One region of the Micrococcus sp. KRD128 genome, then DNA from elsewhere that is predicted to be linked to it. Evidence: predicted binding sites of a transcription regulator. Region 1 holds the regulator's gene; the other holds the start of a gene.

The links. The regulator HspR, encoded in region 1, represses chaperone genes until heat shock. The targets are predictions, from matches to a motif close to AAGTTGAGTCNNNNNGACTCAACTT.
Region 2: J1M44_RS10320 (Hsp20/alpha crystallin family protein) is a predicted target of HspR. The motif match lies at 3,596-3,620, and genes of this name have one in related genera.

What each region holds. Positions count from the first base shown of each region.
Region 1 is NZ_JABFAX010000001.1:97,118-111,495, forward strand. Features, by position in the region: gene J1M44_RS00435 (amino acid ABC transporter ATP-binding protein) at 1-177, shown strand, start outside; gene J1M44_RS00440 (hypothetical protein) at 267-860, opposite strand; gene J1M44_RS00445 (DedA family protein) at 1,061-1,807, shown strand; gene trmB (tRNA (guanosine(46)-N7)-methyltransferase TrmB) at 2,803-3,804, shown strand; gene J1M44_RS00455 (alpha/beta hydrolase) at 3,827-4,894, opposite strand; gene J1M44_RS00460 (heat shock protein transcriptional repressor HspR) at 4,873-5,424, opposite strand; gene J1M44_RS00465 (DnaJ C-terminal domain-containing protein) at 5,421-6,413, opposite strand; gene J1M44_RS00470 (nucleotide exchange factor GrpE) at 6,482-7,132, opposite strand; gene dnaK (molecular chaperone DnaK) at 7,296-9,155, opposite strand; gene J1M44_RS00480 (Dps family protein) at 9,481-10,131, shown strand; gene J1M44_RS00485 (MMPL family transporter) at 10,209-12,503, opposite strand; gene J1M44_RS00490 (MarR family winged helix-turn-helix transcriptional regulator) at 12,568-13,044, shown strand; gene J1M44_RS00495 (hypothetical protein) at 13,041-13,553, shown strand; gene J1M44_RS00500 (MMPL family transporter) at 13,664-14,378, shown strand, end outside.
Region 2 is NZ_JABFAX010000019.1:151,176-165,553, forward strand. Features, by position in the region: gene J1M44_RS10305 (IS481 family transposase) at 1-766, opposite strand, end outside; gene ychF (redox-regulated ATPase YchF) at 990-2,075, opposite strand; partial or broken gene J1M44_RS10315 (GMC oxidoreductase) at 2,462-2,920, shown strand; gene J1M44_RS10320 (Hsp20/alpha crystallin family protein) at 3,022-3,504, opposite strand; gene J1M44_RS10325 (ABC transporter ATP-binding protein) at 3,731-4,702, shown strand; gene J1M44_RS10330 (ABC transporter permease) at 4,699-5,493, shown strand; partial or broken gene J1M44_RS11790 (histidine kinase) at 6,072-6,284, shown strand; gene J1M44_RS11795 (response regulator transcription factor) at 6,348-6,965, shown strand; gene J1M44_RS10340 (O-acetyl-ADP-ribose deacetylase) at 6,986-7,513, opposite strand; gene J1M44_RS10345 (hypothetical protein) at 7,570-8,007, shown strand; gene rmuC (DNA recombination protein RmuC) at 8,073-9,332, shown strand; gene J1M44_RS10355 (DASS family sodium-coupled anion symporter) at 9,471-11,171, shown strand; gene J1M44_RS10360 (4-hydroxy-3-methylbut-2-enyl diphosphate reductase) at 11,292-12,398, opposite strand; gene J1M44_RS10365 (hypothetical protein) at 12,452-13,540, opposite strand; gene xseA (exodeoxyribonuclease VII large subunit) at 13,729-14,378, shown strand, end outside.

The DNA of each region.
Region 1 (14,378 bases):
CTCGTGGTCACCCACGAGATGGGCTTCGCCCGCGAGGTGGCCGACCGGGTCGTGTTCATGGACGGCGGCGTCGTGGTGGAGGCCGGCCCGGCCGCCGCGGTGATCTCCGACCCCCAGCAGCCGCGCACCCAGGACTTCCTGCGCCGCGTGCTGCACCCCACCGAGATCGACCTCTGAGCCTGCCCGCCCGGTGGGCGGGCACATGCGTGAGGGGCCCCGCCCGGACCATGGTCCGGGCGGGGCCCCTCACGCGTGCGGCGGAGGCGTCAGGCCTTCTTGCGCAGCTTCTTCAGCTCGTCACGGGCCTCGCGCAGCGCGGCGACCTGCTCCTCACGGGCGGCGTGGATCGCGGCGACCTTCTCGTCCTGGGCGTCGCGGATGGCCTGCACCTTGGCATCGCGGGCGCCCTCGATGCGGGCGGCGCGCTTCTTGGCGGCCTTGCGGCGCTTGCCGGGGCGGTTGGCCACGGAGTCGGCGGTGATGGCCAGGCCGGAGCCGACCAGGAAGATGTCCTTGGCGACGCCGGTGCCCTCCTGGGACGGACGCACGCCGTCCGCCTCGGTCATCTCCGGGGTGTTCAGGTACATGGAGAACAGGCCGCCGGAGAACGCGGTCAGGGCGGAGCCGGCGAGCCAGCCCGGGACGAACGGGGCCAGCAGGGCCGAGCCCACGCCGATCTCGGTGCCCACGAGGAACTTCTTGAACTGCTCCGGCGACAGGTTGGCCAGCGCGGGCAGGCCGCGGGCGCCCATGTCGCGCAGGCCCTGGGCCTGCTCCGCGGAGATGCCGCGCTTGTTCAGGCCGGAGTTCAGGATGAACGCGCCGGAGGCCAGGCGCAGCGGAATCTGGACGATGCTCATGGAGTCTTCCTTCCAGTAGGGCCCGCGGCACGCACGTGGAGTGGGGTGTGGCGCGAACGGTCGGTGAGCGGTCAGCACCTCTGACACTACCAACGGCAGCCCGCTCCCGCCCGCCCGGAGGCGCGACTGTGCGCGCAGAGCGGACGACGTCGGCGCCTCCACCACGTCGCGGAGGCGGTCGATGATGGACAATGGGGCGCATGCTCCCCCTCGTCACACCCCTGAGCGTGGCCGCCGCCGCGCCCACCGACTACGGCTGGCTCGGCAACATCGTCGTGGACATCATGGAGGCGGTCGGCCCGATCGGCGTCGGCCTGGCCGTCTTCGCGGAGAACATCTTCCCGCCCATCCCGTCCGAGGTGATCCTGCCCCTGGCCGGCTTCACCGCGGCCGGCGGCGCCTTCAGCCCGCATGCCGCGCTGGTCTGGGCGACGGTCGGCTCGATCGTCGGCGCACTGGCCCTCTACGGCATCGGCGCGTGGCTCGGCCGCCGCCGCATGTACCGCATCGCGGACCGCATGCCGCTGGTGGACATGGAGGACGTGGCCAAGACCGAGCGCTGGTTCATCCGCTACGGCTACTGGACCGTGTTCCTGGGCCGCATGGTCCCCGTGTTCCGCTCCCTGATCTCCATCCCCGCGGGCATCGAGCGGATGAACCTCGCGAAGTTCACCCTGTTCACGGCGCTGGGCTCCCTCATCTGGAACGCGATCTTCGTCTACGGCGGCTACGCGCTCGGGGAGCGGTTCCACGTCATCTCCGAGTACGCGGACGTCTTCTCCAACATCGTCCTGGTCCTGATCCTGGCCTTCCTCGCGACCTGGGTGGTCCTGCGCCTGCGCCGCGACGCCCGCCGCCGGAACGACCCGGACTGGCGCCCGCCGACCGCGGATGAGATGGCCGCCCGCGTCGAGGCCATCCTGGAGTCCTCCGACCACCGGAAGTGAATCGCATGCGTCCCGTCCTGCCTTCCCCCCGCCGTGGCCGCGCGACCCTCGGCCTGGCCGCCGTCGCCCTGGTGGCGCTGAGCGCCTGTGCTCGCACCGAGCCGCAGCCCGAGCCTGCGCCCGACACGACGGCGGCCTCCGCCCTGCCGTCCATGGACATGGCCCCGTTCACGGTCGAGGTCCCCTCGCACGACCTCGCGAGGGTGCCGGAGGCGAGCGTCGCCGTGCTCGAGGGCGAGGACCCGGACCACCACGGGGCGTGGCTGCAGGTGCCCGGGGCGCCGGCCTGGTCGGAGGCCATGGCCGGGGCCGTGCGCGCCCAGATCGACCAGTACCGCCGGGACACCGACCCCAGCGCGGACCCGCGCCTGGAGATCCAGCCGCAGCTCGCCGTCGTGGCCGAGGACATCGCCGCGGCCCGCCTGCTCGCCACGGAACGGCGCGGCACGGACTCCGTGTCCACCTCGCACGTGATCTGGTACTCGGCCCGCGAGGACCGCGTGCTCGAGACCGCCGATCTCTTCACCCCCGACGGCTGGGACGCGTTCCGCACCGAGGTGCGCCAGCGCATGGCCAACGACCCGGACGTGATCGGCTCGCGCCTGGACTCGGCGGTCGACGCGCCGGAGCAGGTGGAGAACCGTCGCGTCTGGGACGCGGTGGTCTTCCTCCCGGACGGCAGCCTGTTGCTCGAGGCGGACCAGGCGTCCATGGCGCCGGCCGCCGCGGGTGTGCTGACGGTGCGGATCCCCCGGGACACGGCAGCCCCCTGGCTGTCCGACCTGGGCCACGTCGCCGCGGACGCCGCCTCCGCCCCCGCCGACCTGCGTCTGCCGGACCGCTCCACCCCGACCCCCGAGGAGCAGCAGCCGGAGCCCGCCCCCGAGCCGGAGCCCGAGACGTCCTCGTGGACGGAGGAGGCCACCGGCGCACCCGTGACGCCCCCGTCCGCGCCCGCCGACACGGCGGCCCCGACGCCCAGCGCGACCACTCCGGTGCCGAGCAGCACGGCCCCGTCCTATAAGAGACAGGACGCACCCGGCCCCGACGCCGTCCCGCCGCCCGCCGAGCGCGTCCACGCGCACGACCACAATCGGGACAAGGACCCCGCCCTCGTCCGACGGGAGCCGGTCTCCTTCGTCCGGCGCGGTGCGCGCCTGAACGCGGGGCGGCAGGCCGTGTGGGACCGCCAGGCGGAGCGGGTCCTCGTGGACGTGCCCCGCGGCCGCGGCGCCACCTCGGTGGACGCCCAGGCCCGACTGGACTGGGCGGGGGTGTTCGGCCGCGAGGCCCCCCTGCTGGTCGACATCGGCTCGGGGCTGGGCGAGTCCACGGCGCAGGCCGCCGCCGACCGGCCGGACTGGAACGTGCTCGCCGTCGAGGTCTACGTGCCCGGCCTGGCCGCGCTCATGACGCGCGTGGAGCAGCAGGGCCTGGAGAACGTCCGCGCCGTGGAGGCCAACGCCCCCGAGCTGCTGGACGCCCTGCTCACGCCCGGCTCCGTGTCCGAGGTGTGGGTGTTCTTCCCGGACCCGTGGCACAAGAAGCGGCACCACAAGCGCCGCCTGGTCTCCCCCGCCTTCGCGGACCGCGTGGCGCGGGTGCTCGCCCCCGGCGGGGTGCTGCGGCTGGCGACGGACTGGTCGGGCTACGCCGTGCAGATGCGCGAGGTGCTCGAGGCGCACCCGGAGTTCGAGAACCTCTTCCCCGGGCGCGCCGCGGGCGAGGACTCCCCGCTCACGCGGGTGCGCCGCGAGGGCAGGGAGACCGAGGTGGGTGCCCAGCCGCTGCCCGCGGGCTGGGAGCGCGCGGCCGAGGAGGAGCGGCCGCTGCGGGCCGGCCTGGGTGAGGCGCGGGCCGGCGCGGCGGCCGCGGACCCCGTGGACCACGAGGGCGGCTGGGCGCCCCGGTTCGAGGGTCGACCGATCACGAGCTTCGAGGCGAAGTCCCAGCGGGCCGGGCGTCTCGTGTTCGACCTGGCGTACCGCCGCCGCTGAGCACGGGGCCCGACGGGATGGCTCAGGCCGGGGCGACCGGCCCGGCCGGATCGGCACCGTCCGGGACGGGCGGCAGCGGCAGGCCGGCCGTCACCCGCGCGGTCGCCGCGAGCGTCACAGACCCGGCGTCCCGGTAGCCCCTCGGGGCGTCCCCGGGGGCCGTCGGCGACCAGCGGGCCGTGTGGTGGCCGCGGACGGCGGCCCCCGCCAGGCCGGGCCGCGGGGCCACCGGCAGCACGGCGGCGTCCGTCCAGTCCCGACGACGGCCCACCGCACGGCCGACCCGGGCGAGGAGGTCGCCCGGGGCCAGGGCGCGGAACACCCGTCCGGACCGCAGGCCGAGGTGCGCGGCCCGGGCTGCCAGGGCGGCGGGCAGCCCGACCGCGCCCGAGACCACGAGGGCCTCGACGGGACGCTCGGCCGGCCACGGGGCCTCGGCGTCGTCGGGCTGCAGGCCCCGGTCCGCGAGCAGGCGCAGGGCGTGCGCGGCCACGAGCGAGCCGTACGAGTGGGCCTCCACGGCCCCGTGCACGGCGGTCCCGCGGGCGCGCAGGGCCGGGGCGGCGTCGTCGTCCTCCCCCGGCCCGTGGCGCAGGAACTCCCACCAGGCCCGCACATCCGCGGCGAGCATCGCGCCGCCGCGCCGGCCGGGGCCGTCGAGCACCACCCGCCAGGGCGAGGGCGCGGGGTAGCCGAGCCACGCGATGACGACGGGACGGGGTGCGCCGGCGGCACGCTGGGCGGCGGCGAGGTGGGCGGCCTCCCGGGCCGTCCCCCACATGGCCGTCTGGGGGCGGATGCCCATGCCGGAGACGAGCCAGGTCAGGTGGGTGGCGGTCGCGGGGTCCCCCGCGGCGACCACGGCGCGCGGACCGTCCGGTCCGTCGAGGACGTAGTCCAGCAGATGCCGGGCGGGCAGCTGCGGGTCCATGCCCTCCGGCTTGAGGGCGTGGACGATCCCGTCCAGGGCGCTGCGGGCCCGCCGGCCCAGGCCGTCGCGCCGGGCCATGTCGGTGCGCAGCCGCTCCCGGACGCGGGACCGTGCGGCCGCCCCGAACGACGCCCGGCTCAGTCCTGCTCGGGCTGCCACGTGAGCACCCGTCGAGGGACCGCGACGCCAGAGGGCAGCGTCCGCAGGACACCCGGGGAGGCCTGGCCCGCGGAGTCGGCCTCGCTCCGTGCCGCGGCCTGGCGGCGGGCGGCCATCCGGTCGGCGTACCGGGCCGAGACGTCGCCGCCGGAGCCCACGGTGAAGACGCGGGCCAGGCGGGAGGCGTGGTGGAGGCGGTCCACCTGGGCCGACAGTTCGACCACGGTGTCCTGCAGCTGCTCGACCTCGCGCTGCAGCGCGATCACGCGGCGGATGCCCTCCAGCGAGATGCCCTCGCCGCTCAGGGCCTGCACGGTCTGCAGCCGCTCGACGTCGGCCAGGGAGTAGCGGCGGTGCCGTCCGCCCTGGCGGGCGGGGACCACGAGGCCGAGCCGGTCGTACTGGCGCAGGGTCTGCGGGTGCATGCCCGCCATCTCGGCGGCCACGGAGATCACGAAGACGGGGGCGTTCCGGTCAGGACCCCGCTCGCGGCCGCGGTCCGCGCGGGCGGCGCCGTCGCGGGCGCTCACCAGGCGGCCTTCCGGGCCAGCTCCCGCCGCGGATCGTCGCCGGCCATGGCGGACTGCAGGGCCTCGACGGCGGCGCGGGCGTCGTCGTCGAGCTCGGTGGGCACGGTGACGTGCAGCTCCACGAGCAGGTCACCCGTCGTCGTCCCGCGCTCGACGCCGCGGCCCTTCAGGCGCAGCACGCGGCCGGACTGGGAGCCCGCTGGCACCTTCACCTTCACGGGGCGCTCCAGCGTGGGCACCTCGATCGTGGCGCCGAGGGCGGCCTCGGGGAAGGTGACGGGCACGGTGATGCGCAGGTCGTCCCCGTCCCGGTGGAAGAACTCGTGCTCGCGCACGCGCACGGTGACCAGCAGGTCGCCGCGGCCGGCCGCACCGGGCGCGCCCTTGCCGCGGGCACGGACCTTCTGGCCGTCACGGATGCCCTTCGGGATCTTCACCTCGATCGTCTCGCCGTCCGGGGCGCGCAGGGACACCGTGGTGCCCTGGATCGAGCCGCGGAAGGAGATCGTGGTGGTGGCGGTGCGGTCCGCGCCCTTCGTGGGGCGCGGCCGCGCGTAGCCGGCGTCGCCGAAGCCGCCGGGGCCGAAGCCGCCGGTCTGGCCTGCGGCGCCGCCGAACATCCCGCTGAACAGGTCCGACAGGTCGGGCCCGGACTGCGTGGTGCGGGGGCCGCCCCCGCCGCCGAACATGCCGCCGAAGACGTCCTCGAAGCCGCCGCCGTCGGCACCGCCCGGGGCGGAGAACCGGGCGCCGCCGCCCATCGCGCGGATCGCGTCGTACTCCTGGCGCTCCTGGGGGTCGCTCAGGACGGCGTACGCCTCCGAGATCTCCTTGAACTTCTTCTCGGCCGCCTCATCCCCGGGGTTCTGGTCCGGGTGGTGGGTGCGGGCGAGCTTGCGGTAGGCCTTCTTCACATCCGCATCGGAGGCGTCCTTGGACACCCCCAGGGTCGCGTAGAAGTCCTTGTCCATCCAATCCTGCGAGGCCATGGTGCCTCCTCTCGTGTGTATCGGTCAGGGGGTCGGCCGGCGGCGGGGTGGGCCGCCGGCCGACGGGGTCACTCGTCTCCGGCGGAGACCATCACCTGGGCGGCGCGCAGCACGCGGCCGTCCCGGAGGTAGCCGTTGCGGAAGACCTGGACCACGTGGTCCGCGGGCACCTCTGCGTGCGGCTGGCGCATCACGGCCTCGTGCACGGCCGGGTCGAACTCGACGCCGGCCAGGGCCTCCTGGTCGTGACGCTCGAGGCCGAGGCCGGCCAGGGCGGTGTCGAGCTTGGTCGCGATGGCGGCGAACGGACCGTCCGTCAGGTCGCCGGCGGCGCGGGCGGCGTCGATGTCGTCGAGCACCGGCAGCAGCGCGGTGACGGCCTTGAGCACGCCGGCGTCCCTGGCCAGGTCGCGGTCGCGGTCCACGCGGCGCTTGTAGTTCACGTACTCGGCCTGCAGACGGCGCAGGTCGGTCTCGAGCTCGGCCTCGCGATCCGAGGCCGCGGGCTGCGGCGCCTCGGCCCCGGCCTCGTCGAGGATGCGCTCGGCCTGGGCGAGGGCGTCGCCGTCCTCGGCCTGCTCGGCCGCGCTCTCGGCGGAGACGCGGGGCTCACCGGTCTCGGGGTCGATGCGGCGACGGTCATTGAACACGATGGGCTCCTCCTCGGAGCCGCGCTCGGCGTCGGAGGAGCCGTGCGGACGCTGCTGGTCGGCGCTCATGGTGTGTCCTTTCGAAGCGGGTGGGCGCGGCGGGTCCGCCGCGCGGGGGGGTGGTGCGGGAAGGCCGGCGGGCCGGCCTGGCAGGGACGCTGCCGGGCCGGCCCGCCGGCGTCGTGGGCCTCCGGGCGGGGCGGGCGTGGACGCCCGCCCCGGCACCGGGGTGTCAGGCCTTCTTCTCGTCGTCCTCGTCGACCACCTCGGCGTCGACGATGTCCTCGTCGTCGCCCTGCGGGGCGGCGGACTCGGCGCCGGCGTCGGCCGACTCCGCGCCCTGCTGGGCGTAGAGGGCCTCGCCGATCTTGACCTGGGAGGCCTGGAGCTTCTCGAACGCGGCGGCGACCTCGTCGTCGTTGTCCTGCTTCTCCAGGGCGGCCTTCAGAGCGTCGACGTCGGCCTGCACCTCGGTCTTGACGTCCTCGGGCAGCTTGTCCGTGTTGTCCTGCAGGAGCTTGTCCACGGAGTACGCGGACTGCTCCGCCTGGTTGCGGCGGTCGGCGGCCTCACGGCGCTTCCTGTCCTCGTCCGCGTGGGCCTCGGCGTCCTTGACCATGCGGTCGATGTCCTCCTTGGACAGCGAGGAGCCGCCCGTGATGGTCATCGACTGCTCGGTGCCGGTGCCCTTGTCCTTCGCGGAGACGTGCACGATGCCGTTCGCGTCGATGTCGAAGGTGACCTCGATCTGGGGCATGCCGCGCGGGGCCGGGGCGATGCCGGTCAGCTCGAAGGTGCCCAGCGCCTTGTTGTCCCGGGTGAACTCGCGCTCGCCCTGGAAGACCTGGATGGACACGGAGGGCTGGTTGTCCTCGGCCGTGGTGAACGTCTCGGAGCGCTTGGTCGGGATGGCCGTGTTGCGCTCGATGAGCTTGGCCATCACGCCGCCCTTGGTCTCGATGCCCAGCGACAGCGGGGTCACGTCGATCAGGAGCACGTCCTTGCGCTCGCCGGCGAGCACGCCGGCCTGCACCGCGGCGCCGATGGCGACGACCTCGTCCGGGTTCACGCTCTTGTTGGGCTCCTTGCCGCCGGTCAGCTCCTTCACCAGGTCGGAGACGGCGGGCATGCGGGTCGAGCCGCCGACGAGGACCACGTGGTCGATGTCGGAGACCTTGACGCCGGCCTCCTTGATGACGTCCTCGAACGGCTTGCGGGTGCGCTCGAGCAGGTCCTTGGTGAGGTCCTGGAACTTGGCGCGGGAGAGGTGCTCGTCCAGGTGCACCGGGCCCTCGGGGGTCACGGACAGGTACTGCAGCGAGATGTTGGTGGAGGTGGCCGAGGAGAGCTCCTTCTTGGCCTGCTCCGCGGCCTCCTTCAGGCGCTGCAGGGCGATCTTGTCCTTGGACAGGTCCGCGCCCTTGGACTTGGCCTGCTGGAGCAGCCAGTCCACGATCCGCTGGTCCCAGTCGTCGCCGCCAAGGCGGTTGTCGCCTGCGGTGGCGCGCACCTGGATGGTGGCGAAGTCGTCCTCGTCCTTGGCGACCTCGAGCAGGGACACGTCGAAGGTGCCGCCGCCCAGGTCGAAGACCAGGATGAGCTCGTCCTCCTTGCCCTTCTCCAGGCCGTAGGCCAGGGCGGCCGCGGTGGGCTCGTTGATGATGCGCTTGACGTTCAGGCCCGCGATCTCGCCGGCCTCCTTGGTGGCCTGGCGCTCGGCGTCGTTGAAGTAGGCGGGCACGGTGATCACCGCGTCGGTGACCTTCTCGCCCAGGTACTCCTCGGCGTCGTGCTTGAGCTTCATCAGCGTGCGGGCCGAGATCTCCTGCGGGGTGTACTTCTTGCCGTCCACCTCGGTGGTCCAGTCGGTGCCCATGTGGCGCTTGATGGACGCGAAGGTGCGCTCCGGGTTGTTGACGGCCTGGCGCTTGGCGACCTCGCCGACCAGGACGTCCCCGCCCTTGGAGAACGCGACGACGGACGGGGTGGTGCGGGCGCCCTCGGCGTTCGCGATGACGACCGGGTCGCCACCCTCGAGGACGGCGACGACGGAGTTGGTGGTGCCGAGGTCGATGCCGACTGCACGGGACATGGTGGGGTCCTTCCTGTCTGACGGTGAAGCGGGGGCCGGACCCGCGGGCCGGGGGCGCCGGCGCCGCAGGGACTTGAGCCTTCATGACTCAGGTTGCCACCGGGGTGGTGGACTGTCAAGTGAACCTGAGTCGACTTCACTCACTTCTGCTTCTGCGGGGGTCAACGCGGGCCGTCCGCGATCCATTCCCGGGCCCCGGGTCCATCCCTGATCCGTCCCGGTGCAGGCGCCCGGCCCTGGAAGCGCGGGGGTCTCGCGCGGTTGGATGGCAGATCACGGGGCGTCGCCGACGGCGCGCCCGTCCCGACAGAGAAGGAGCACCACCATGGCCGAGAAGAACGCCGCCGAGTACACCGTCCCGGGCCTGTCCCTGAGCACGGGCCGCCGCACCGCCGAGATCCTCCAGGGTCGCCTGCACGCCCTCAACGACCTGCAGCTCACCCTGAAGCACGCCCACTGGAACGTGGTGGGCCCCGGCTTCATCGGCGTGCACGAGATGCTCGACCCCCAGATCGAGCTGGTCCGCGGGATGGTGGACGTCCTCGCGGAGCGCATCGCCACCCTGGGCGTCTCCCCCGCCGGCACCCCGGGCGCGCTCGTGGCCGCCCGTGCGTGGGACGACTACACGCTGGGCCGCGCGACGACCCTGGAGCACCTGGCCGCGCTGGACCTCGTCTACGACGGCGTCGTGACGGACCACCGGGCCGCGATCGACGCCACCGAGGACCTCGACCCGGTCACCCAGGACATCCTCATCGACCAGGTGGCCCAGCTCGAGCTGTTCCAGTGGTTCATGCGCTCCTTCCTGACCACGGACGACGGCCGCCTGAGCAGCGCGGGCGCGGCCACGGAGGCCGCCGCCGCGGGCCGGGTGAAGGACGACCAGGCCGCGCCCGCCCCGCAGGGCGCGCGCTCGAAGAAGTCGGATGCCAAGAAGGCCACGGCCTCGAACGCGAAGAAGTCCAAGAAGAAGTGACCGCGCGCCCCTGAGGCGCCCGCATGCACGGAGGGCCCGACTGCACCGCCGGTCGGGCCCTCCGTCGCCGTCCGGGCTCAGGCGGCCCGCGCCGGCCACCAGACGCGCGGGCCGATGTCCCGCACGAGCGCCGGGATCAGCAGCGTGCGCACCACCAGTGTGTCCAGCAGCACGCCGAAGGCCACGATGAACGCCAGCTGCACCATGAACATCAGCGGGATCACCGCGAGCGCGGCGAAGGTGGCCGCCAGCACGACGCCGGCCGAGGTGATGACCCCGCCCGTGACGGTGAGGGCGCGCAGCACGCCCGCCCGCGTGCCGTGCCGCGGCGTCTCCTCCCGCGCCCGGGTCATCAGGAAGATCGTGTAGTCGATCCCGAGGGCCACGAGGAAGACGAAGCCGTACAGCGGCACGGTGGGGTCGGCGTCCTCGAAGCCGAACACGTGCCGGAACACGAGGGCCGAGACGCCCAGGGCCGCACCGAAGCTGACCACGGTGGCCGCCACGAGCAGCACGGGCGCCAGGAGCGAGCGCAGCAGCACCGCGAGGATGGCCAGCAGCATCGCGAGGATCAGCGGGATGACGACCCGCAGGTCGCGCTGCGTGGTGACGTTCGTGTCCAGCGCCTGGGCCGCCGGGCCGCCCACGAGGATCTCGCCCGAGGTGGGGAGATCCGCGAGCCGGTCGCGCAGGCGGGCCACGGTCTGCTGCGCGGCGAGGGACTCGCCCGGGTCCGCCAGGGTGGCCGAGACCAGCACGCGGCCGTCCACCACGCGAGGCTGCGGCTCCGGCGCGGACGCGGCGCCCGTCCCGCCCTCCGCCTCGAGCGCGCCCGGGGGCGGGCCCGCGGCGGTCCCGGGGGCGTCCGCGGTGACCTCCGCCTCGGCCACGCCGGGGTCCTCCGCGACGGCGGCGAGCACCGCCTCGGCGTCCCCGGCCGGGGCGAGGATCTGGGCGGGGGCGCCCGCGCCGGCGTCGAAGTGCTCGCTCAGCAGCGCCTGGGCCTGCCGGGCGTCGGAGTCGCCGAGCAGCACGTCCTCCTGGGCGACGCCGCCTGCGCGCAGCTGCAGCAGACCGCCGCAGAGGGCGAGGAGCACGACCGTCGTGGCGACCCAGACGAGACGGGGCCGGCGCGCGACGACGGCGCCCACCCGCGTCCACACCCCGTGGTCCTCCTCGAGGCCGGCGACGGGTCGGCCCGCGCCGTCGAGCGGCGGGGTGAAGGCCCGGCCCCGGGCGGCACGGCGCTCCGCGCGACGGCGCGCGCGCTCGGGGGACGGGATCGTGGGCCAGAAGGCGGCACGCCCGGTCAGCCGCAGCAGCGCCGGCAGCAGGGTCAGGGCGGCGAGCCACGCGAACGCCACACCCGTGGCGGCCACGGGGCCGAGGGAACGCGTCGAGTTGAGGTCCGAGGCCATCAGGATCAGCAGGGCGAGGGCCACGGTCGAGGCGGACGCGGTGATCGCGCCGAAGGACCCGCGCACGGCGGCCCGCAGCGCCTCCCCGACGTCCGCCCGGACCAGCAGCTCCTCGCGATGCCGGGCCACGAGCAGGAGGCAGTAGTCGGTGGCCGCGCCGATCACGAGGATCGAGAGGATGCCCTGGGCCTGGCCGTTGAGCTGGATCCAGCCCGCCAGGGCCATCCCGTAGACGGCCACGATCGCGCCGCAGAGCGCGGCCACGGCCGTCAGGAGCACGAGGACCGGCAGCAGCACGGAGCGGTAGACCGCCACGAGGATCACGAACACCACGACGAGCGCCACGAGCAGCAGCAGCCCGTCGATCCCCGCGAATGCGCCGCCCAGCTCCGCGACCAGGCCCGCCGGACCGCCCACGTGCCACTCGGTGTCTGCGGCCACGGTGCCGGCAAGGGCGGGGTCGGCGCCCGCCGGGTCCGCCACGACCTCCCGCAGGTCGGCCACCACGTCGGCCACGGGCCGCTCAGCCCCGGCCGAGGAGTCGACGAAGGCCAGGAACTGCACCGCCGCGCCGTCGTCGGAGGGGATCGGGCCGGCGACGTCGGCCACGCCCGGTACCTCGCCCAGCCGGCCCGCGAGGTCCGCGAGCGCGGGGAAGGCGGCCGCGGGGTCCGCGGTGCTCGCCGGGCCCACGACGACGGCGGGCACGGCCTCGCCGTCCTGGAACGCCGCCGCCTCCTCCCCCGCGCGGGTGGACTCCGCCGACGCCGGCAGGAAGGTGGCCTGGTCGTTCGAGGAGACGTCGCCGATCCTGCCGAACACGGGGCCGCCCAGGCCGAGCACGGCGAACCAGACCACGGCGAGCGCCGCGGCCAGGCCCAGCCGCAGCCCCCGGGAGGGACGCCCCGGCGCGGCGGGGGTGCGGTAGGCGGAGAGGTCAGGCGGGGTGGGCATGCCACCGAGCGTAGGGGATGGTTCGATGATCAAACAACCATGGGGGCTGGCTAGACTCCCGGCCATGACCACGCAGCCCCCCTCCGCCCCCGCGGAGCACCTCGCCGTGGTCCACGCGCTGCGCGTCTTCAGCGAGAGCGCGGAGCACGCCGTCGACGAGGCCGGCCGCGGCGTCGGCCTGCACCGCACGGACCTCAGAGCCCTCGCGTACCTGATGGCCCGCGCGACGGCCGGTGAGCCCGTCACGGCCTCGGACCTCGGCGCCCACCTGCACCTCACCCGGGCCTCGGCCACCGCCCTCGTGGACCGCCTGGCCGCCGCGGGCCACGTCCGCCGCCGCCGGGACGAGGGCGACCGGCGGCGCGTGCTGGTGGAGCACACGGACACGGCCCGCCGCGACGGACAGCGCGCATTCGAACCGATGTCCCAGCGGCTGAGCGCCGCCCTCGAGGGATTCTCCGCCGCGGAGCTGCGGGCTGCGGTGCGGGTGCTCGAGGCGGCCACCGTCGCACTGACGGACCCCGCACCGGAGGACCCGTGACCCGACCGGCGCTCATCGGCCTGGACGGCCGCTCGGGGTCGGGCAAGACCGTCCTCGCCGCCGCGCTCGCGGCCCGGATCGCACCGTTCGCGCGGGTCGACGTGATCGCGATCGAGTCCATGTACCGGGGCTGGGACGGACTGGCCGCGGCGGTGGGCGACGACGGCCCCTATCCGGCCGTCGTGCGCGCGCTGCGGGAGGGCGGCACGGCGACCTGGACCACGTGGGACTGGCACCGCGCCGCACCCGGTCCGCCACGGCGGACCGCGCCGGCCGACGTCGTGGTGTGCGAGGGCGTGGGCGCGCTCAGCACCGCCGCCCGACCGCTGCTCGACCTGGCGGTGTGGCTCGAGCTCGAGACCCCCGCGCGACGCACGCGGGCGCTGGCCCGGGACGGCGACACCTTCGCCCCCCACTGGGACCGCTGGGCCGCACAGGAGGAGGACTACCTGGCCCGGCACGCCCCGCGTGCCGCGGCGGACCTGATCCTGCGCCTGCCCTCCACCTGACGGCGGCGCCGCCCGGACCGGAGCGGTGCGCTCCGCTTAGGTGTAGCATCGGAGGCGGCGCGCCGCGTCCGGCCGCGTCCCACCCCAGCGCACGGAGACCTCCCCTTCCCATGGCGACACTGCTCTACCGTCTCGGCCTCGGCGCCGCCCGCCGCCCCCTCCTCGTGATCCTCGCCTGGGTGCTCGCCCTGGCCCTCGCCGTCGGCGGATTCCTCGCCTTCGGCGGCACGCTCTCCTCCACCGTCACCATCCCCGGCACGCCCACCGCCCAGGTCACGGACCGCCTCAAGGAGGAGTTCCCCGAGGCCTCCCGCGGCAGGGGCCAGGTCGTGTTCACCACCGAGGACGGCTCCCCCCTGACCGACGCCCAGCGCGAGCAGATCACCGCCCTGCTGGACGACGTCGCCGAGCAGCAGGCCGTGGAGGGCGTCGTGGACCCGTTCGAGGCCCAGGCCCAGCGGGACGACGCCCGCACCCGGCTCGACGAGGGCCGCACCGAGCTGGCCGACGGCGAGCAGCGCCTCGCGGACGGACGCCAGGAGATCGAGGACGGCCGGGCCGAGCTCGAGCGGCGCGCGGCCGAGGCCGACGCGGGCGAGCAGCGCCTCGCCGAGGCCGCCGCCCAGCTGGACGAGGGGCAGGCCACGCTCGACGCCGCGCGCGCCGACCTCGAGGAGCGCGGCCTGGAGGCCCTGCCGGCCGACGCCCTGGCCCCGCTCCGGGAGGCCGAGCAGAAGGTGGCCGACGGCCAGGAGCAGCTCGACGCCGGCCGTGCCGAGCTCGAGGAGCAGGCGGAGCGTCTCGAGGCCGGCCAGGCCGAGATCG
Region 2 (14,378 bases), on a different contig from region 1:
GGCCCCCGAGCGAGACCACCTTCGCGGTGAAGTCCACGGCCCGGTAGTTGTTCCCGTTGTCCGTGACCACCCGGTCCACGGTGATGCCGTGGGCGGCGAAGAACGCCCGCGCCCGGCAGAAGAACCCGATCGTGGTCACCGCCTTCTCGTCCTCCAGCGCCTCGGTGTACGCCAGCCGGGTGTACCCGTCGATCGCCGAGTGCAGGTAGGTGTACCCGACCCGGCAGCCAGGCCCGCGCTTGGCCGCCCGCGCGTTCTCGGAGTCCCGGCCGTGAGCACGCCAGCCGCCCCCCTCGGGGATGCGCCCGATTTTCTTCACGTCCATGTGCACCATGTGCCCCGGGCCGCAGGCGGTGATCTTCTGCGGTCGTTGGCGCAGGTCTTCTCCGGCCGGGGTCAGGTCCCGTAGGCGGGAGATCCCGAGTCGGTGTAGCCACCGTCCCACGGTACGAAGACACACCCGGTGGCCCTCGGAGACGAGGTGGTGATGGATGCGCCGTGCGGACCACTTGCGCTCCCGCCGCAGGGCGTGGATCTGGGCGACCAGGACCGGATCGAGCTGGGCAGGTGAACGGTGCGGCCGGCTGGGCAGGTCCTGAAGGCCGGCTTCTCCCTGGGCGCGGTAGCGGGCCACCCAGGTGGCCACCGTGGGGCGGCTCACACGGAACTCGGCTGCCACGTGTGCTTGCGGGATCCCGTCGTGCAGGTGGCGTTGGACCATGCGCAGCCGGCCGGTCGGGGTCAGGGGTGCGTTAGCGTGAGTCATGAGCGGGTCTCTTCTAGCAGGTGGGTTGTTGAGGAACTTCCATCCTGCGGCAGGGGCCCGCTCGTCTCATCTCAGCCCGTACCCCGTGGCAAGAACCTCATGACCGACAACACCTAGGGCCGCTTGGGTACAAGAACAGCCGGTGCGAACTCCGATCGCACCGGCTGTTCTCACCCAGTCCGCGTAGAGAGCAACGGAGTTACTCCTCGCAGTCAGTTTGAAACTACACGTTAAACCGGAACTCAACCACGTCCCCGTCCTTCATCACGTAATCCTTGCCCTCCATGCGCACCTTACCGGCAGCCTTGGCATCAGCCATAGAGCCGGCAGCGATCAGATCATCGAAACTCACGATCTCGGCCTTGATGAACCCGCGCTGGAAGTCGGTGTGGATCACGCCGGCGGCCTCCGGAGCGGTCGCGCCGACCGGGATGGTCCACGCGCGCGTCTCCTTCGGCCCCGCCGTCAGGTAGGTCTGCAAGCCGAGGGTGGAGAAGCCCACGCGGGCCAGCTGGTCCAGCCCGGACTCGTCCTGGCCGGCCATCTCCAGCATCTCGGCGGCCTCCTCCTCGGAGAGCTCCACGAGGTCGGACTCGAGCTTGGCGTCTAGGAACACGGCGTCGGCGGGGGCCACCAGATCGCGCAGCTCCTGCTGCTTGGCCTCGTCCCCCAGCACACCCTCATCGGAGTTGAACACGTAGATGAACGGCTTGGCGGTGAGCAGGCTCAGCTCGCGCAGCCGGTCCATGTCCAGCTTGTCCTTGTCCTTCGCGGCGAAGATCGTCTCGCCCCGCTCCAGCACTGCGAGCGCGGCCTGCAGCGCCTCGAGGTCGGCGGGCTCCTTCTTCTTGCCCTTGACCTCCTTCTCGACGCGCGGGATCGCCTTCTCCACGGTCTGCATGTCCGCGATGATCAGCTCGGTGTTGATGGTCTCCATGTCCGAGGCCGGGTCCACCTTGCCGTCCACGTGGACGACGTCGCCGTCGTCGAACGCGCGCACCACCTGGGCGATCGCGTGGGCCTCGCGGATGTTCGCCAGGAACTGGTTGCCCAGGCCCTCCCCCTCAGAGGCGCCCTTGACGATGCCGGCGATGTCCACGAAGGACACCGTCGCCGGCAGGATGCGCTCGGAGCCGAAGATCTCGGCCAGCTGCGGCAGACGCTCGTCCGGCAGGTTCACCACGCCCACGTTCGGCTCGATCGTCGCGAACGGGTAGTTCGCCGCGAGCACGGTCTGGCGCGTCAGCGCGTTGAACAGGGTCGACTTGCCCACGTTGGGCAGTCCCACGAATCCGATAGTCAAAGCCACAGTCCGGCAGTCTACCGGCGGGCCCGCCGAGGCGGACGCGTCCCGCACCGGCCCCATTCCATGGGCAGAACCAGCAGCCCCGCCCGCTCCGTGGGCAGAAAGCGCGCTCTCCCCCGTTCCGGGGGCAGAACCGGCAGGGTTTTCGCGTCCGGGGGCAGAAACCTTCGCTTTTCCGCCCACGGAACCCAGAGGCCCAGCGGCCACGGGGCCCGCCAGCCCCAGCCCCCACGGAACCCAGAGACTCGCACCGCCCAGCACGCAGCCCCGCCCAGATGACCGATCTGGAGGGTGGTCGGGTCGCCCTGACCCCGATGAGAGGACGCACACCTGTGTCTGCCGAACAGTGGGCGACAGCCGAGACCGCAGGGCCACCGGGTCCGCCCGACGCCGAGGTCCGCGGCACCGTGCGCCTGCGCTCCAACGACTACCGGGACAAGCCGGCCGTGGACCCGCGCTACTTCACCGACCCGGAGGGCCATGACATGGCCGTCGCGGTGGCCGGCATCCGACTGGCCCGGGAGATCGTCTCCCAGCCGGCCATGGCGGAGTGGGTCGGCCGGGAGCTCGCCCCGGGCGAGCAGGCGCAGACGGATGAGCAGATCGCCGACGACGTGCGCCGCACCCACAACACCGTGTATCACCCGGTGGGCTCGGTGCGCATGGGCACCGACGCCGACGCCGACGCCATGAGCCCGCTCGACGCCCGCCTGCGCGTCAAGGGCGTGACGGGGCTGCGCGTCGCCGACGACTCCGTGATGCCCGAGCACGTGACCGTGAACCCCAACATCACGTGCTTCATGATCGGTGAGAAGGCTGCGCAGCTGATCCTGGCCGACCGCGCCTGACCACCACGCAGATGCGGCGGGCCCCCAGTGGGGGCCCGCCGCATCTGCGTTCGGGGGACGGGCCGCGCGCCGGTCGCGGGCGCGGCTCCGTCAGAGGGCGATCACTCGCCGGAGGCCTCGGCGGTCTCGCCCTCCACGGTCTGCGCGGCCACGGGGGCGGCGCCGCCGTGGGTGACGGAGATCTTGCGGGGCTTGGCCTGCTCCGCCACCGGGATGGTGAGGGTCAGGACGCCGTCGCTGTAGTCGGCCTGGATGCGGTCGAGGGCCAGGCCCTCGCCCAGGGTGAGCTGGCGGGCGAAGGTGCCGGCGGAACGCTCACGGGTGAGCCAGCGGCGGTCCTCGCGGGCCGGGTCCTCCTTGCGCTCGGCGCGGACGGTGAGCGTGCGCTCCTCCACGTCCACGTCGATGGAGGCCGGGTCGACGCCGGGCAGCTCGACCTCGGCGACGAAGGCGTCGCCCTCGCGGTACAGGTTCATGGGCATGGACGCGGTGCCGGTCGCGCGGGTCGTCAGACCGTTCACCAGGCGCTCCATCTCACGGAAGGGACGCTCCATCTCACGGAACGGATCGATGGGACGGGCCATGTCGGTTCACTCTCCTCGGGAGTCGGGTGGGCGCCGCTGACACCGCGGCGTCTGATCACCACAACAGCACGCCCGGCGAACCTATTCCAGAAATCTGCGTGAACTTCGCTCAACTTTCTGGAGGGCGGCCCGCCCGCCTCGGCGGGGCCCACCCATGACATCCGTCATGGCGCATTCCTGACGTCTGCCGCTCCCACGGGGCGCGCCCCGCGGCGAGGCTGGAGCCATGAGCAACGCACCCGCACTCGCAACCCGGGGACTCACCCGGCGCTTCGGACCGGTCCGGGCCGTGGACGGCGTGGATCTCACCGTCCCCGTCGGCGAAGTCCTCGCCCTCCTCGGGCCCAACGGCGCCGGCAAGACCACGCTGCTGGACATGGCCTTGGGCTTCAGCCCACCCTCGGACGGCACGGTCCGCGTCCTCGGCGCCGACCCCGTCGCCGCCGTCCGCCAGGGCCGGGTGGGCGCGGTACTGCAGACGGGCGGCCTGCTGGAGGACCTGAGCGTGCGCGAGACCGTGGCCATGGTGGCCGGCTGCCACCGCCGCCACATCGGCGTGCCCGCCGCCCTCGAGCGCGCCGGCCTCACCGGGCTGGCCGGCCGCCGCGTGAAGAAGTGCTCCGGAGGCGAGCGCCAGCGGCTGCGCTTCGCCCTGGCCCTGCTCACCGACCCCGAGCTGCTGATCCTGGACGAGCCCACCGCGGGCATGGACGTCCGCGCCCGCCACGACTTCTGGGACACCATGCACGCCGAGGCGGACCGGGGCCGCACCATCGTGTTCGCCACCCACTTCCTCCCCGAGGCCGAGGACTTCGCGGACCGGATCGTCCTGATGCGCGAGGGCCGGATCCACGCGGACGGCACGCCCGCCGAGCTCGCCACCGGCGGGTCCGTCACCCTCACGGGCCGCTGGGCCGGCGGCGGAGACGATCCGGACGCGCCCGCCCGCCTCGCCGCCGCCCTGGGCCTGCCGCAGGACGCCGTCCAGCTCGAACCACAGCACCTCTCCCCCGGCCGCCTGCGCGTGCGCGTCCCCGGCGGGGGCTCGGTCACCGGCGACGACGTCGCCCGCCATCTGCTGAATGAGCGCCTCGTCGAGGACCTGGCGATCACCCACGCCTCCCTCGACGACGTGTTCCTCTCCCTGACCGACGCCGGCCAGCCGGCACCCTCCGAGCCGCAGGAGTCCCTCGCATGAGCACGACCACCACCGCCCCCGGCCGCCTGGTCGGCTACGCACGCCGCGAGTTCGTCCGCAACGTGCGGATGATCGAGAGCTCGTTCTTCATCGTCGTCCTCCCCGTGGCGCTCTACCTCATGTTCGGCGCGCTCTCCGACTGGGGAGACCTCCCCGTCGGCCACGGGAACGTGTCCGCGTACACCATGACCGGCATGGCCGTGTACGGGGCGGTCATGGCCACCACCTCGATCGCCGGCTCGGCCGCCGTCGAGCGCCAGTCCGGCTGGGGCCGCCAGCTCTCCCTGACCGCGCTCACCCCGGGCGCCTACCTCGCCGGCAAGTGCCTCGTGGCCCTGGCCATCGCCGCCCTGCCCGTGCTCGCCGTGCTCGCCGCGGGCGCGCTCACAGGCGCCGAGCTCGACGGCCCGCTGCGCTGGCTCACGACGGGCGCCCTCGCCCTGGTGTCCTCGCTGCCGTTCGCGCTGTTCGGCCTGGCGGCCGCCCTGCTCTTCCGTTCGGAGGCCGCCGTGTCCGCGGCGTCGGGCATCCTGGTGGTGTTCGGCTTCCTCGGGAACCTCTTCGTCCCGCTCTCGGGGATCATGCTGGACATCGGGCGCTTCACTCCGGTGTACGGGGCCGGCGCCCTCGCCCGGTGGCCGCAGATGGAGGGAGAGAGGGCACCGATGGGAACGGAACCCGCCGCCGCCGCGGACCCGCTGTGGCTGCCGCTCGTGAACCTGCTGGCCTGGACGGCGGTGTTCGCGGTGGTCTGCCTGCTCGCCTCCCGCTCCCGGACGGCCCGCGCATGAGCCCCGACGGAGGATCCCCGGCGCCGGCCCGCCCGGCGGTCGGCACGGCGGAGCACGACCCCGCCGTCCTGCCGCTGCACCTGTGGCCGTCCACGCTGGGGTTCGCCGGGGTGTGGCTCATCAGCTTCGGCTTCGTCCTCGTCGAGCTCCTCCGCCGGGCGTTCACGCCCGGGGACGGGCGGGGCGAGGCGATCCTGGGGGTGGCGGCCATCGCGGTCTTCGTCCTCGTCTACCTGGCCGCGTTCGTGGTGCCGCGCCCGGTGCGCGCGTGGCCTGCCTGGGCCAACACGATCCTCACCTGGCTCGTGCTCGCCGCGTGCGTGGCCGTGCTGACCCGGATCCTGGGCGTCCACGCCCTGCTCTACTCCCCCTTCCTCGTGGCCGCATGGCTCTTCCCCCACCGGCTCCGCGTGGGCCTGATCGGCGCCGGTGTCACGGTGGCCGCGGCACTGACGGCCGGGCTGCTGTTCTTCCCCGGCGATCCGGCGCTGCCCGTCGTGCTGGGCAACCTCGCCGTCGTCCTGGTGGTGCTGGTGGGCATGCGCCTGGCCATCGGCCGGGACGACCGGGTCATGGAGATGACGCATGAACTCGACCTCGCCGGCCAGCGGGAACGGCTCGGCCGGGATCTGCACGACATCCTGGGCCACTCCCTGACCACCATCAACGTCAAGACCCAGCTCGTGCACCGGCTGATCGACACGGACCCCGCCCGGGCCAAGCAGGAGGCCGCCGAGGTGATCGCCCTGTCCCGCACTGCCCTCGCCGAGGCGCGGGCCGCCGTCGCCGAGCTCGCCGCCCCGGAGCTGGGCGGGCAGCTCTCCCTCTCCATGGGGGCGCTGCGGGACGCCGGGATGGCCGTCGAGGCCCCGCCGCCCGGCGCCGTCACCGAGGTGCCGGAGCGTCGCCGCGCCCTGGCCGCCCTCCTGGACACCGAGCCGGACCTGACCGTCGTCGCCCAGGCCGCCTCCGGGGACGAGGTGGCGGACGCGGTCGAGGCCCATGACGTGGACGTCGCCCTGCTGGACATCGAGATGCCCGGCGTGGACGGGCTCGAGGCCCTGCGCCGGATCCGGGACCGCGGCCTGGACTGCGCCGTGCTGATGGTGACGACCTTCGGCCGCCCCGGCTACCTGGAGCGGGCCCTGGCCGCCGGGGCCCGGGGATTCGTGGTCAAGGACACCCCGGCCGAGCAGCTCGCCGACGCCGTGCGCGCGGTGGCCCGCGGCGAGCGCGTGGTGGATCCCTCGCTCGCGGTGGACACCCTCGCGGCGGGGCCCAGCCCGCTGACCCCGCGGGAGGTCGACGTGCTGCGCGAAGCGCTCACGGGAGCCTCCGTCCGGGCGATCGCCGGACGCCTGCACCTCTCGGCGGGCACGGTGCGCAACCATCTGAGCGCGGCGATCGGCAAGACGGCCACCAGCACGCGCGGCGAGGCCGCGACGGTCGCGCGCGACCGCGGGTGGCTGTAGGGGCGGCTCAGCGGAGGCGCTCAGGTGAGACGCCCGAGCGCCGCACGGAACGCGGCCTCCGCCGTCTCGCCGTACGGCACGAACAGCACCTCGTCCACGGTGCCGCCCACCTCGTCCGCCATCGCGTGGCAGGTCTCGACGGCGATCCGCGCGGCGTCCTCCATGGGCCAGCCGTAGATCCCCGCGGAGATCGCCGGGAACGCGACCGTCCGGGCGCCGAGCCCGGCCGCCACCTTCAGGGACTCGCGGTAGCACGAGGCGAGGGTGTCGGACTTGTCGATCGTCTTGGCCCACACCGGGCCCACCGTGTGGATGACCCAGCGCGCGGGCAGGCGCCCCGCCGTCGTCGCCACGGCCTGCCCGGCGGGCAGCCCCTCCGGCAGGTCGGTCTCGCGCAGGCGGCGGCACTCGGCCAGGATCTCGGGGCCGCCGCGCCGGTGGATGGCGCCGTCCACGCCTCCGCCGCCGAGCAGGGTGGAGTTGGCGGCGTTGACGACGGCGTCCGCGCGCGTGGCCGTGATGTCCCCGGGGGCGATGGTGAGCTGCATGGGTTCACGCTAGGCGCGGGTGGGCGCCGTCGGACAGGGCCGGTAGCCTCGGCCCCATGAGCACCCCCACGCCCACCGGCCCGACCCCCACGCCTCCCGGCGGCGAGCTGCTGCCGCTGATCAGCCTCGCGGTGGAGCACGTGTTCGACACGCTCGGCCGGCAGTCCGTGTTCGCCCCCACGATCCTCGCCGTCGCCGCCGACGGCCAGCGCGGCATGTGGGAGCACCCGGACCTCGAGCCCGAGCAGGCGGCCGCCACGGTCGCGAAGATCAGCCCGCGCCCCACGCGGGCGGTGGCCGTGTTCGACGGCGAGATCGAGACGGCGGACGGACCCCGCCCGGCTGTCGCGGTGGAGGCCTTCGACGCCGCCGCCCTGGCCTCGACCCGCATGGTCTTCCCGTATCTGCCCGGCGTGGCCGCGGCGGGCATCGCCGCCCGCGTCGACGGCGACCCGCAGGTCGTGGCCAACGGCCCCAACCCGCTCTTCGGCTGAGCCGCCCACCACGACGACGGCGCGCCGCCGCCTAACGTGTCCCTGCGGCCTGCGAGGGTGGGGGCATGGAGATCCTCAGCCTGCTGCTCGCCCTCATCCTCGGACTCGTGCTGGGCGCCCTGGTGGGCGCGTGGCTCATGTGGCGCCGGTCGGCCGGCGGCGGTGAAGAGGCCCGCCGGGCCCAGGCCGAGCTGGCCGCGCTGCGCACCGAGCACCAGGGCGCGCGAGAGGAGCTCGCGGCCGCCCGGGCGGAGCAGCGCGCGCTCACGGCCGCGCGCGCCGAGGACGCCGAACGCCAACGCGCGGAGTCCCAGGTGATGTCCACGCTCGCGCCGCTGGGCCAGCGGCTGGCGGCGCTCCAGGAGCAGGTGAGCGTGCTGGAACGGGATCGGGCGTCCCAGTTCGGCCGGCTCGGGGAGCAGCTCCGCGCCGCCGCGGCCACCGACCGTGACCTGCTGAACCAGACCACCTCGCTCATGGCCACCCTCAAGTCCACCTCCGCCCGGGGCCACTGGGGCGAGGCGCAGCTGCGGCGGGTCGTCGAGGCGGCGGGAATGCTCCACCACGTGGACTTCACGGAGCAGGCCACGCTGTCCGGCAGGGACGGCGAGCGTCTCCGCCCGGACCTCGTGGTGTCCCTGCCCGGCGGCAAGGCCATGGCCGTGGACGCCAAGGCCCCCATCGGGGACGCGCTGGCCGCCGAGGCCCTCGCGGACGAGCCCGGCGAGGAGGCGTACGAGCGGCGCCAGGCGCTGGCCGCCCAGCACGCCGCGGCCGTCCGCCGCCACGTGGACCAGCTCTCGGCGAAGTCCTACTGGGCCGGCCTCGAGCACTCCCCCGAGCTGGTCCTGTGCTTCCTGCCCGCCGAGTCGCTCCTGGCCGCGGCCCTGGACGCGGACCCCGGGCTGCTGGACCACGCGTTCTCCCGGAACGTCGCGCTCGTCGCCCCCGTCTCCCTCCTGACCGCCCTGAAGTCCGTGGCCTACGCGTGGCGGCAGGACACCCTGGCCGAGAACGCCCACACCGTGGTGGCCAGCGCGAAGGACCTCTACGAGCGCCTCGGCACGCTCGGCACCCACCTGGACCGCATGGGCGGCTCCCTCAAGACCGCCGTGGACCGCTACAACCAGCTCGTCGGCAACGTCGAGTCGCGCGTGCTCCCCGCCGCCCGGCGCCTCCGCGACGCCGACCCGGGCCTGGCTCCCACGCCGGACATCCGCACGCTCGAGTCCGCACCCCGGCCCCTGGCCGCCCCGGAACTGGTCGCGGGCGTGGAGGAGGACGAGCTGCGCCGTCGTCGGGCGGAGTCGGCGCGGGAGGCGTGAGCAGGGCCGCACGGGCGCCGGGCGGGTGGGCCCTCGCCGGGAGGGGATCGCCTTCTGGTGATCCAGATCACTTGATACGGTGAAACTCACAGAGAATTGCCAGGCCGCGCCGAGGGCCTGACGTGATGAGGAGGCCCCGTGGAGTCCCGATCGATCCCCCCGCCGAGCAACGTCAACGAGCACGTCTCCCGCTTCGACCCCCGGGCGGCCGCCCAGGAGTTCGAACACGAGCTCTCTCCGGGCATGCGTGACGAGCCGCTGACCGGCGGCGAGAACGTCAAGCGCATCATCGGCCTCGTGGCCGGCCCCCTGCTCGCCGTCGCCCTGTTCCTGCTGATGCCGGGCGACCTCGGCGTCTGGCCCCGCCTCGTCGCCGCCACCGCCGTGCTCATGGCCGTGTGGTGGATGACCGAGGCCCTGCCCATCCCCGCCACCGCCCTGCTGCCGCTCGTCATCTTCCCGCTCGGCGTGCCCGCCGAGGAGTCCGACGGCGGCATCACCTTCGACGCCGTCGGCGCGAGCTACGGCAACAACGTCATCTTCCTGTTCATGGGCGGCTTCATGCTCGCCCTGGCCATGCAGCGCTGGAACCTGCACCGGCGCATCGCGCTCGGCGTCCTGACGTTCATGGGCGCCAGGACCGTGAACCTCGCCCTGGGCTTCATGATCGCCACCGGGTTCATCTCCATGTGGGTGTCCAACACCGCCACCGCCGTGATGATGCTCCCCATCGGCGTGTCCATCCTCGTGCTCGTCCAGCGCTACGGCACGGACGACGCCCTGACCGCGGACGAGGGAGCGGACCAGGTCGACCGCCCCGACGCGCCCGCATCCGCGCCCGGCGAGGCCCCCACGCAGGCCGAGATCCGCTCCCTCACGAAGTCGAACTTCGGCACCGCGCTCATGCTCGGCATCGCGTACGCCGCGTCCATCGGCTCGCTCGGCACCATCATCGGCACCCCGCCCAACACCCTGCTCGCGGGCCACATGGCCGCCGAGCACGGCGTGGAGATCGGCTTCGGCCAGTGGATGCTGGTCGGCGTGCCAATCGCCGTCGTGCTGCTCTTCGCGTGCTGGTTCCTGCTGACCCGCGTGCTGTTCCGCCCCGAGATCGACGAGGTCCCCGGCGGCCGCGACCTGATCGCCGCCGAGCTGGCCCGCCTGGGCCGCATGAGCGCCCCCGAGGCCAAGGTCCTCGCCGTCTTCGTCCTCGCCGCACTGGCCTGGATCACCGTGCCGCTGATCTCCGAGTACGTCCTGGACCTGGAGTCCCCGCTGCTCTCGGACGCGGCCATCGCCATGGTCGTCGGACTCATCCTGTTCCTCCTGCCGGCCGGTGGCGGGGCCGGGCGCGGCGTGCGCCTGCTCGACTGGGAGGCCGCGAAGGAGCTGCCGTGGGGCGTGCTCCTGCTGTTCGGCGGCGGCCTGGCCCTGTCCGGTCAGTTCTCCAAGTCGGGCCTGTCCACGTGGCTCGGTGAGCAGGTCAAGGGCCTCGGCGACATCCCCGTGTGGGTGCTCGTGGTGATCGCCGCCGTCGGCATCCTGCTGCTGACCGAGATGACCTCGAACACGGCCACCGCGGCCACGTTCCTGCCCGTCGCCTCCGGCGTGGCCCTGGGCACCGGCGTCGCCCCGCTCATGCTGGCCGCGCCCGTCGCCCTCGCCGCGACCTGCGCGTTCATGCTGCCCGTGGCCACCCCGCCGAACGCCATCGCGTACGGCTCCGGCTACGTGACCATCGGCCAGATGGTGAAGGGCGGCGTGTGGCTGAACATCATCGCCGCCGTGCTCATCTCCCTCGCGTCGATGACCCTGCTCGTCTGGGTCTTCGGACTCTGAGCCCTGACCCGCCACGGCCAGCCACCCGCCAGCCCGGAACGCCGAGGCCCGCAGACTCGCCGCTACGACGGCGTCGTGACGGCGCGTCTGCGGGCCTCAGCGAGGAGACGAGGGGTGCGCTCAGGCCTCAGCGTCGCGGCGGCGTCCGCCGAGGGCGCGCCCGTCGTCGCCCACGCGCTTCATCTCCGCGCGCAGCTCCTTGGGCAGGGAGAAGATGATGTCCTCCTCGGCGGTCACCACCTCGTCCACCTGCCCGTAGCCGTACTCGGCCAGCAGCGCGAGCACCTCCTGGACCAGCACCTCGGGCACGGACGCGCCCGAGGACAGGCCCACGGTGGCCACGCCCTCGAACCAGGACTCGTCCACCTGGTTGGCGAAGTCCACGCGCTCGGCGCGGGAGGCCCCGTACTCCGCGGCGACCTCCTTGAGGCGCACCGAGTTCGAGGAGTTCGCCGAGCCCACGATGATCACCAGGTCGCACTCCGGCGAGATCGACTTGATGGCCGCCTGCCGGTTGGAGGTGGCGTAGCAGATGTCGTCCGAGGGCGGGTCCTGCAGGTTCGGGAACCGCTCGCGCAGCACGGAGACGATCTCGAGGGTCTCGTCCACGGAGAGCGTGGTCTGGGAGAGCCAGATCAGGTTGTCCGGGTCCTCCACCTGGACGGTGCGGGCCTCGGCGACGTCGTTGATCACCGTGGTGTGCTCGGGCGCCTCGCCGAACGTCCCTTCGACCTCCTCGTGGCCGTCGTGGCCGATCAGCAGGATCCGCTTGTCCTGCTTGGCGAAGCGCACGGCCTCGCGGTGCACCTTGGTCACGAGCGGGCACGTGGCGTCGATGGTGCGCAGGCTGCGCTGGGCGGCCTCCTCGACGACGGCCGGGGACACGCCGTGCGCGGAGAACACGGTCAGGGCGCCCTCGGGCACCTCGTCCAGCTCGTCGACGAACACCACGCCGCGCTCGGTCAGGGTGTCCACGACGTGCCGGTTGTGGACGATCTCCTTGCGCACGTACACGGGGGCGCCGTGGTGCTCGAGGGCCTTCTCGACGGCGACGACGGCGCGGTCCACGCCGGCGCAGTAGCCACGGGGGGCGGCCAGCAGCACGCGCTTCTCACCGGACACGGGCGCGGCCGCCTCCACCTCCTCACGGGAGCGACGAACGCGCGGGACCTGCGGCATCCCGAGGCCGACGGCGGACGGGCGGGCGGAGACGGAAGGAGCGGACATGCCCTCCATGCTATCGGCCGGGACGCAGACCGGGCCCGGGCTTCGCCGCGGGCTCAGCGCGACGTGACGTCGGCGGCGGTGTGGGAGCGGCCCACCGCGGGGGGACCGTCCGCCCGGGCGGCACGGACCCGGCCACGCCGAGCGACCCAGAGCTCGGCCAGGGCCAGCAGCAGGCCCGCGGCCAGCACGATCCAGCCCAGGGTGGTCAGGGTCTGGGGGTAGGGGGCGACGGCGGCCGCGAACGCCGGGCGGGCGGCCTCCTCCATCTGCTGGACGAACGCGGCCACCCCCGGGGAGGCCCCCTCGGGCGCCGCGAGGTGGACCGCGTCCGGACCCAGGCGGGCGCCGCCGATCAGCCCGCCGGCCAGGGCGACCGCACCTGCCACGGCCACGGCGAGGCCCCGCCGCCCTCGGGGGGCGAGCAGCAGGGCGCCGACGAGTGCCAGCACGGAGGCGGCGGCGGCCCAGCGCCAGTGCGCGGAGGCGTCCACCCAGCGGTGCACGGTGGCCCGGTCCGTGCCGTCCAGGGCGTCGATGCGCGCGTCCATGCGCAGGGCGGTGCTGTCCCGCAGGTCCGCGGCGCGGTCGTACAGGGGCGCCAGCAGCGTGTCCGCGGCCCAGTCGCCGACGTCCGCGCCCACGATCCTCTCCAGCAGCGCCTGCGCGGGCAGGTCGAACCGGTCCTCGCGCAGGTCACGTTCGATGTCGCCCAGGGCGGCGGTGATCCCGGACTGCGCGACGGGACCGAACGGGATGGTCACGTCCGCGCCCGAGCCGGGCTCGTCCGCGCCCTGCGGGTCCTCGAGCTGGGCGAGCCAGGCGCGCCGGGCCTCGTCGGCGGTGTCGGACCAGCCCTGCACCACCTGCGGGTCGTCCGCCACGCGCTGGGCCAGCGGACGCAGCAGGTCCTCGGCCGCCTGGGCCAGCGGCCCCGGCACCTGCTCGGGGATGGTGTCGTGCACGACGTCGTCGATCACGCCCGGCACGGCGGCGCGGACCTCGGGGTCCACCGCGACCTGCTCCGTCACCCCGCGCAACAGCTCCGGGCGGTGCGTCGCCTCGTCGACGAGGGCACCGGCCGTCGCGAGCACCGCCAGCAGGCCCGCCAGGGCCGCGACGAGGACACTGAGAGTGGTGCGCATGAGGTCCTTTCCGTTCCGTTCCGACCCCGTCGAGCGTACCGATCCTGGCCGGAGGTTCCTCGGTCTGAGCGCCCCGACCGGGTCGGCGGCGGCCCCGGGGGACGCCCGGGCGCCGTCTTGCGCGTCCGGCGAGGGCGGTACGGTGGGCCCGTGCCCGGGCGGACCGGGCGCGGACAGGAGGGACCCGGATGGACCAGCCCGTGACCGAGGGCGCCCCGGCGGCGTCGGACGTGCCCGTCTCGGCACCCGCCCGCGCGGGCGAGACCTCCGCCGAGCGGCCGTGGCCCCTGCGCCGGCTCTCCGAGAACCTCAAGGCCCACATCGAGCGTGCCCCCGCCACGTGGATCGAGGGCCAGCTCATCGAGTTCAAGAACAACCGCGGCAACGTCTACATGACCATGCGGGACCTCGAGGAGGAGGTCTCCCTGCCGCTCACCGCCTGGCGGAACGTCGCCATGACCCTGGACGGGACCGTCCAGCAGGGCTCCCGCGTGGTGGCGCGCGTGAAGCCGAACTTCTGGCTCAAGGCCGGGCGCCTGTCCATGAACGTGCAGGAGATGCGCCCGGTCGGCCTCGGCGATCTGCTGTCCCGCGTGGAGCTGCTGCGCCGGGCCCTCGCCGAGGAGGGGCTGACCTCCCCCGCGCGCAAACGGCCCCTGCCCCTGCTCCCCCACCGGATCGGGCTCATCACCGGCCGCGACTCGGACGCGAAGAAGGACGTGCTCCGCAACACCCTGCTGCGCTGGCCCGCCGCCGAGTTCGAGATCCGTGAGGTCGCCGTGCAGGGCGCCGAGGCACCTCGGCAGGTGGCCGCCGCGCTCGCCGAGCTCGACGCCGA